Regions from separate parts of the Paenibacillus sp. J22P165 genome, predicted to be linked through region 1. Evidence: a T-box and tRNA genes for the amino acid it is inferred to sense, from the RefSeq annotation. Region 1 holds a T-box; the other regions hold tRNA genes.

Region 1 (2,275 bases):
TATCAATTTAGCAAAATCATAGGTCTCCGCTCTATAAATCGCAGCAGTCAGATCACGTGTATGGTAGAGGGAGCTGCCATCTTTTTTCAGCATTAAAGCTGGCGCCATACCAAAGGCCTCCAACCTAACTAACAGAGCTCCCTCATCTTCTTCCAAGAGCTGCTTTTCTTGTAACGCCTGAATGACTGGTTCCATCTTATCATTGTAGAAGCTTTCACCTTGATAAGCGTCAAATTGAACGCCTAGCAGCTTATAAATCTTCTGAAATTCTGCCATGCTGATGTCAATAAACCACTGCCATAACGTAAGTGCTTCCTGATCACCATGCTCCATTTTCGTAAACCAAGCACGTGCCTGATCTTCTAACGTAGGATCCTTCTCCGCTTCCTCATGGAATTTCACATACAGATGGAGCAGCTCATCAATAGCCCCTTGATTCACGGCCTCTTTACTTCCCCATTGCTGGTAGGCAACGATCAATTTCCCGAACTGCGTCCCCCAATCACCTAAATGATTGATCCCCACACATCTATATCCAAGAAAAGCGTGGATGTGATATAGCGCATTTCCGATTACGGTGGATCTTAAATGGCCAACATGAAACGGTTTTGCGATGTTCGGGGAGGAGTAATCGATCACGATCGTCTTACCCTCTCCCACATTCTGGGACCCATATTGATGACCAGCATGATGTATTTGTTGAATCAAGGATTCAGCCCAACGCTGCTTTTTTAGGAAAATATTCAAATACCCATTAACTGCTTCTACCTGGTCGATTTCCTCATCTTGCAGGGTAGCCTGCAAGTGTTCCGCAATATCTTTCGGTGACTTGCCAAGCACTTTACTCAGACGGAAACAGGGTAAACAGAGATCCCCTTTATCGTGATTCGTTGGGTACTCCATCAGTGCAGCAAGCTCTTGTGGTTCGAAGCTGTCTAGTAACGATGATATTTTCTCAGCCACATGCAGTTTATAATTTAACATGATGTCACTCCTATCTATTTTTTTGAAAATATAAAAAGCCCCCGTCTCTATAAAAGAGACGAGAGCTGAAGATTCCCGCGGTACCACTCTAAGTGTTAAACCTATGGTTTAACCCCTCAATTTCGTAACGGTCGTCTGACCGGATTCGCCTACTAACGTTCAGCAAACCATTTCCTGGGTCCGTTTCATTCGTAACATCCGTACCGGCTTACACTGACCCGGCTCGCTGTGACTGTCTGTTAGGAATTACTGTCCCATTCATCAATATTTCATTATGAATTTTTCAATATCTTACAAGGGATCTCATCGATTGTCAAGGGCTATTGCAGCTGAAATTCCCACGGTCCGCGAATAATTACATGCGCTTCTTTGATGTAGAACGTAAATGTTGTATCTTTCACAGGAAAGTCTACGACTACATATTCCATTACACGTGTTTGATCGTTTACTCGCCAATTAGAGCCACTTGTGTTCTTTATTTTCAAATAATCCAACGTGAAGGACAAAAGCGATGAAGCCGCTTGCGCATTATACTTCATATCCAGATAGATCTTAAGTCCTCCAAATTCAGAAGCCGATGCATTACTTGGTACTCTTTCAACTTTAGTAATATCTACAGGATATCCACTAATCATGATGGATTTATTGACGTCAATGACACCTTGAGCGGGAATCGGAACCGTGAATGATTCTGGCTTTGGAGATTGTAGCGTTGCTAGTACCGCTGGGATTTTCAAATGATAGCTTGTCAATGACGCGCCATCACGCTCGAAACTCAGTTCATTTGGATTCGGAAAATTAGGATCGCGATAATACGCAACTGCTTCTCCCTTATTCGTCGTTAGTTCGGGTTTATCCACGTAGTCATATTGCGATAAACCGTACGCATGAATCTGCATTCCCACTGGAGCTTGTGGAAGTAACGTGATCTTGGTATTGTTTTGATCTGTGGTTCGTAATAACGCTGTTAGACTTACCTCGTGATGGGTGTCTGTTACGCCAAGATCATTAATTCGATCAACCTCTTCCACCTTTGCTAGTTGAATCGGAATACTAGGAAGTTGACTATCGAGAGTTAGACGCATATTGTCGGTCACTTTGATTGACCCTTCATAATAATAAGAGCCAATCCATTCATTCCCAGCACTTGAAATACTGCCATATTTAATCAAATAGGACGTTCCTTCTCCATTACTCAGCGTGAATGAACGCATAGAAGGTGTACCTGCGCTGACTAGCGTGACGTTAGTGTACTGATCACCAATGGATATCCCGCGTATTTGGATATTAC
Region 2 (2,275 bases), on a different contig from region 1:
GCCCCAACTTCAACTTCAAGAACGCCAACGTTCTTCTCTATTTTTTCCCAACTTGCTTTCATTTTATGCCTTCCCCTCCAAAAATGTACCATGACATATATTTTTCACGTTAAGCTCATTATAACCATTCTATTATACCATATAACATTTTCATTTCAAGCAAGCTTTGTTCTTAACTAGGATCAGGGCTAAATTGCTTAACAAACGCCGTTAACACATTGTGTGCCCGCTTCCATTGCAAGGTCATTGCATCCACGATGCCATAAGTTTCTAACAACTCTTCTCGATCAACGGTACCGAACAATTTGTCTTGCAAAATTGCATGCAGAGCTGAGGCCCATACGTCTACCGCACTTTCTTCTGCCCTTAGCAGCTCCGTATAAATCGAGGTGCCATATGCATAGGCAAGAAACTCCTGCCAAGTCTGCGTTGCGAAGTAAACAAAGTCAGGTTGGCTTATTTCACTAATGTCCCCGACTCTGCGAATCATATCACGAATTCGTAATGGAAAATCTTCCGCGGTTAGCGGTGTTTCATCAATTTCCACGAGAACCGTTTTACCATTCTTGGGGAACTCAATAAGCCCATGCTCCCCCATTTGTTTAAGCGTCTGAAGAGCCTTGAATTGTAAGTGCGGGTGCCGCGGTCTCTCGCAAAGCCAGTTTCTTACGAAATGACTCACTTCAGGTTGCTCGATAAAAGCAAGCTGCTCCAAGGCACTGACTTGCTCCTCTAGCGTTCCTTCTTGAAGCATAGTTTGAAGCTTGTTCACAAAAGCGCCATCATCTGATGCTGCTTTGTCGTGGATATATTGCCGCAATAAGTCGGATTCTGCCTCCGAAACTTCATCCTCTGTCTCTGATGTTGAAAACATCGTTTCCGGAAACATAGTGAGCAGCCAGTGCCGCAGGGCTTCCCATTGGTCAGACTTATTCGCATCAACATTGGGAAACTGCAGAAGAAAAGTAAGCATATCAAGTGCTTCTTTATATTGCTCGGACCTTAACAACTTGGTTAACTCGTCCTCATAGAACTGCTCTGTTTTAGGAAAAAGGATAACATTCTCTAAAGATGGGTCTGACATTAGGATCACCTCTGTTCGTGGTCTCGCTTGTGCCAGTTTACTCTATCATCCAAATGATTGCAAAAATATTTAAAAATGAAGTTGACTCGCATTATACGTTGTGATATATTAACTCTTGCTTCGCCAAACGGATCATGTCCAGGCGGTAAGAAGTGTCATAGGTCTCAGTAGCTCAGCTGGATAGAGCACACGCCTTCTAAGCGTGCGGTCGGGGGTTCGAATCCCTCCTGGGACGTCAATTTTAAACAAAAAGGCCGCGCAATTGCGCGGCCTTTTTGTTATAGACTTTAGAATCCCTAACATCGGCTGATTAGAATATGTTGTAATTCCGCCGCAAATTTTGTCGAATCCTCTCCTTTTTTAGGGTAAAATATTATTAGTACATGTTAACAACTCAGAATTAGCTAAGTTACTATACTTAGAGGAGTGAAACGAATGCAAGACACAACGAAACACCAATTAGAAATTTTATCTTCTATACAAAGCCATCTAGCTATGATTACGTTTGACACGAGCGGATATGTAACATGGGCAAATTCGCTCTTCACTTCTGCTATGGGATATACGGTGGAAGAAATTATCGGCTTCCATCATAGCAAGTTTTGTTTGCCTGAATTTGCTTCCAGTTCAGCCTATGATAATCTCTGGAAAGACCTACGTAGTGGTAAGGCCTTTCAAGATAAAATTATCCGGATTGCAAATGGTGGACGAAAACTTACATTAGAAGCAACTTACATGCCGGTCTATAACGAAGGCCGCGTGAATGCGATCATTAAGATCGCCACTGATGTTACGAGTCGTGAAACCGTCCTACAACAGAGTACTGCCGATTTGAAAGCTATGGTAGAGAAGATTACCGCCAGCACAGAGGAAGTATTAGAAGCTTCCAAAGTGATCGTTACGCATATGTCAGAGATGAGCAGAGAGTCTTCTACAGTTGAGAAGCAAGTGAAGACTATCCAGTCTGTAACCACGATTGTCAAAGAAATCGCTTCTCAGTCCCATCTATTGGGCCTGAATGCCGCACTTGAAGCTGCTCGTGCAGGCGAGCTTGGACGAGGGTTTGAGGTGGTTGCCAATGAAATTAGGAAAATGGCTAGTTCTAGCAAACAATCTGCCGAAGAAATATCCGATCAGTTAATTAATATATCGACATCGGTATCATCGATGATTCAAAGTATTGAGGATACT
Region 3 (2,275 bases), on a different contig from region 1:
ACTATTACCACCATTATACGTAGCCTGGATATTTCTTTCAACTAAAATCCTTGCATGGGCGATGTTTTTATTGTATGAATGTGTAGTGGAATGAATATCCACAGGTTTATAAGTTATCCACATTGTTATCCACAGCTTGTTAACAACGAATATTTGTTCGGATTTTTATGCACATGTGGATAAACTATTATTGCGAGGTGTCCCCCTGTGGATCAACATATCCCCTGGATGCAAGAAGCGATTGGTGAGGCGCTTAAAGCCGAAGCCATCCGTGAAGTACCGATAGGCGCAGTCGTCGTCCATCAAGGTCAAATCATTGGCCGCGGCTATAATTTACGCGAAACAACCCTAGATCCTCTCGCACATGCAGAGATGATTGCCATTAAACAGGCAAGCGAGCATCTGCAAGCCTGGCGCCTTCTCGACTGCCAGCTTTATGTGACGCTGGAACCTTGTCCGATGTGCGCAGGTGCCATAGTACAAGCACGAATACCGCAAGTGATTTATGGAACAGTGGATCCAAAGGCTGGCTGCGCTGGAACGTTGATGAACTTACTGCAGGAGGACCGATTCAATCATCGTGTCGATGTGGTTAGTGGCGTTTTGCAAGAGGAATGTTCAACGATGTTAACGCAGTTTTTTCGAAAACTACGGGGAAAAGCTTGATTCCTCCCTTACTTTAATTGTATCGAACGTACGATGAAAAAGATGATCGTGCCAAACAGTAGCAGTAAAATGAAGCCAAACGCCCACCAGTTGAGATCAGCGTTGCCTGCCTTAGCACTTTGGATAACCGACCATTCAATAAAACCAAATAGAATCACAATCACCGCTTTTAAACTGTTCATAAATAAACGCGCATTCTGGTATTGACCAAGGGCATTCTGAGGTGTAATTGGGGCTGGATAATTATATATGTGCGGCACCTTGCTAAGAAAGGTCAAACCAATGTAGATGATTATGCCTATGAGGGGTAAGACAATTAAGCTTATTTTGTTCCCCCAACCATCAACTTCGCCTTTTCCGTTAAAATGTAGCGGAATCCGCTCAGGCATATCCTGCCACGCGTAAGCGACATATGCGATCATACTTACGATTATGAGTAGAGAAATGCCTTCAAGTACTGTTTCTGCTTTGGATCTGGCAAGTTGAATCACGGGACGTTGCTCCATACAACACCTGCTTTCTGCTGTTTTAATTAGGGATCCTAGTAAATGACATATCTATTCATTATTCACTACAGTACATTCCTTACTTAAATGAAACCTCCTGCTTGAACATGGGTTAAAATGGGTTGCACCCCGAAATCATCTCGTGTTAGAATGACGATACTATGCGCCCGTAGCTCAGCAGGATAGAGCAACAGTTTCCTAAACTGTAGGTCGTACGTTCGAATCGTATCGGGCGCGTATCGTTCTTCTCACAAAGCAATCATACTTAAAAAGGGATTTCAACTTAGGTTGGCAATCCCTTCTTTGTTTTGGATTCATAATCGAAAGGAGTCCTCACTCCGATGACAACTCGCGCTATTTCATCCTACCGGATCCCGCTCTTCTGTGCCGTTACGATGCTCTTCTGGATGTCAATGTACACCAGCGTTCCGATCATGGCGCCTTATGTGGAGTTCCTTGGGGGAAGCCACCAGTTAGCTGGTTGGATTGTAGGCATGTATGGCATCTCGCAGATGCTGCTCCGCATACCCGTAGGTATTATGTCGGATCGTTTTCATAAAAGAAGACTGTTCATTACCTTCGGCCTTCTTTTCACCGCCATTACCGGAATAGGGCTGTGGTTCACGCACGATTTTACTTGGATCTTAATCCTCCGCGCTCTCGCGGGAGCAGCCGCAGCGACATGGGTTGATTTTACAGTGCTATTCACAAGCTATTACAAGCATGAAGAATCAACGAAGGCGATTGGCACGATCTCCTTTTTCAACTCACTCGGTCAGGTGCTTGGTATCCTAAGTGCAGGCTGGGCAGCAGACAAGCTGGGGTGGGAATCGGTATTTATCTTAGGTGCAGTGCTCGGCCTACTTGGCATGATCGGCTCATTCTTTCTCATTGAAAAAGTCGAGAAAGATGCGCCTAAAATTACGCTGCGCGGAATAGGCGACGTGGCAACAGATCGAACGCTCCTTTTCGTGTCTTTGCTCGCTATTCTATCGCAGGTATTGATTTTTGCTACGGTTTTCGGCTTCACCCCAGTCTATGCCATGCAGCTCGGAGCAGACAAATTCTCGCTCTCCTTGCTATCCTTATTCGCTAACGTCCCC

What was found. The T-box of region 1 lies ahead of argS (arginine--tRNA ligase). A T-box ahead of a tRNA ligase gene usually reads a tRNA of that ligase, here a tRNA-Arg.
Region 2: it encodes a tRNA-Arg, which carries the amino acid that the T-box ahead of argS (arginine--tRNA ligase) is inferred to sense. The anticodon was not compared.
Region 3: it encodes a tRNA-Arg, which carries the amino acid that the T-box ahead of argS (arginine--tRNA ligase) is inferred to sense. The anticodon was not compared.

What each region holds. Positions count from the first base shown of each region.
Region 1 covers NZ_JCAUAP010000008.1:500,592-502,866, forward strand. Annotated here, with positions in the region: gene argS (arginine--tRNA ligase) at 1-984, opposite strand, end outside; T-box leader at 1,036-1,255, opposite strand; gene AC58QM_RS22335 (hypothetical protein) at 1,305-2,275, opposite strand, start outside.
Region 2 covers NZ_JCAUAP010000006.1:123,238-125,512, reverse strand. Annotated here, with positions in the region: gene tig (trigger factor) at 1-62, opposite strand, end outside; gene AC58QM_RS15740 (hypothetical protein) at 173-1,084, opposite strand; tRNA gene AC58QM_RS15735 (tRNA-Arg) at 1,246-1,319, shown strand; gene AC58QM_RS15730 (methyl-accepting chemotaxis protein) at 1,520-2,275, shown strand, end outside.
Region 3 covers NZ_JCAUAP010000023.1:49,175-51,449, forward strand. Annotated here, with positions in the region: gene tadA (tRNA adenosine(34) deaminase TadA) at 208-666, shown strand; gene AC58QM_RS33775 (DUF1648 domain-containing protein) at 675-1,172, opposite strand; tRNA gene AC58QM_RS33780 (tRNA-Arg) at 1,336-1,409, shown strand; gene AC58QM_RS33785 (MFS transporter) at 1,514-2,275, shown strand, end outside.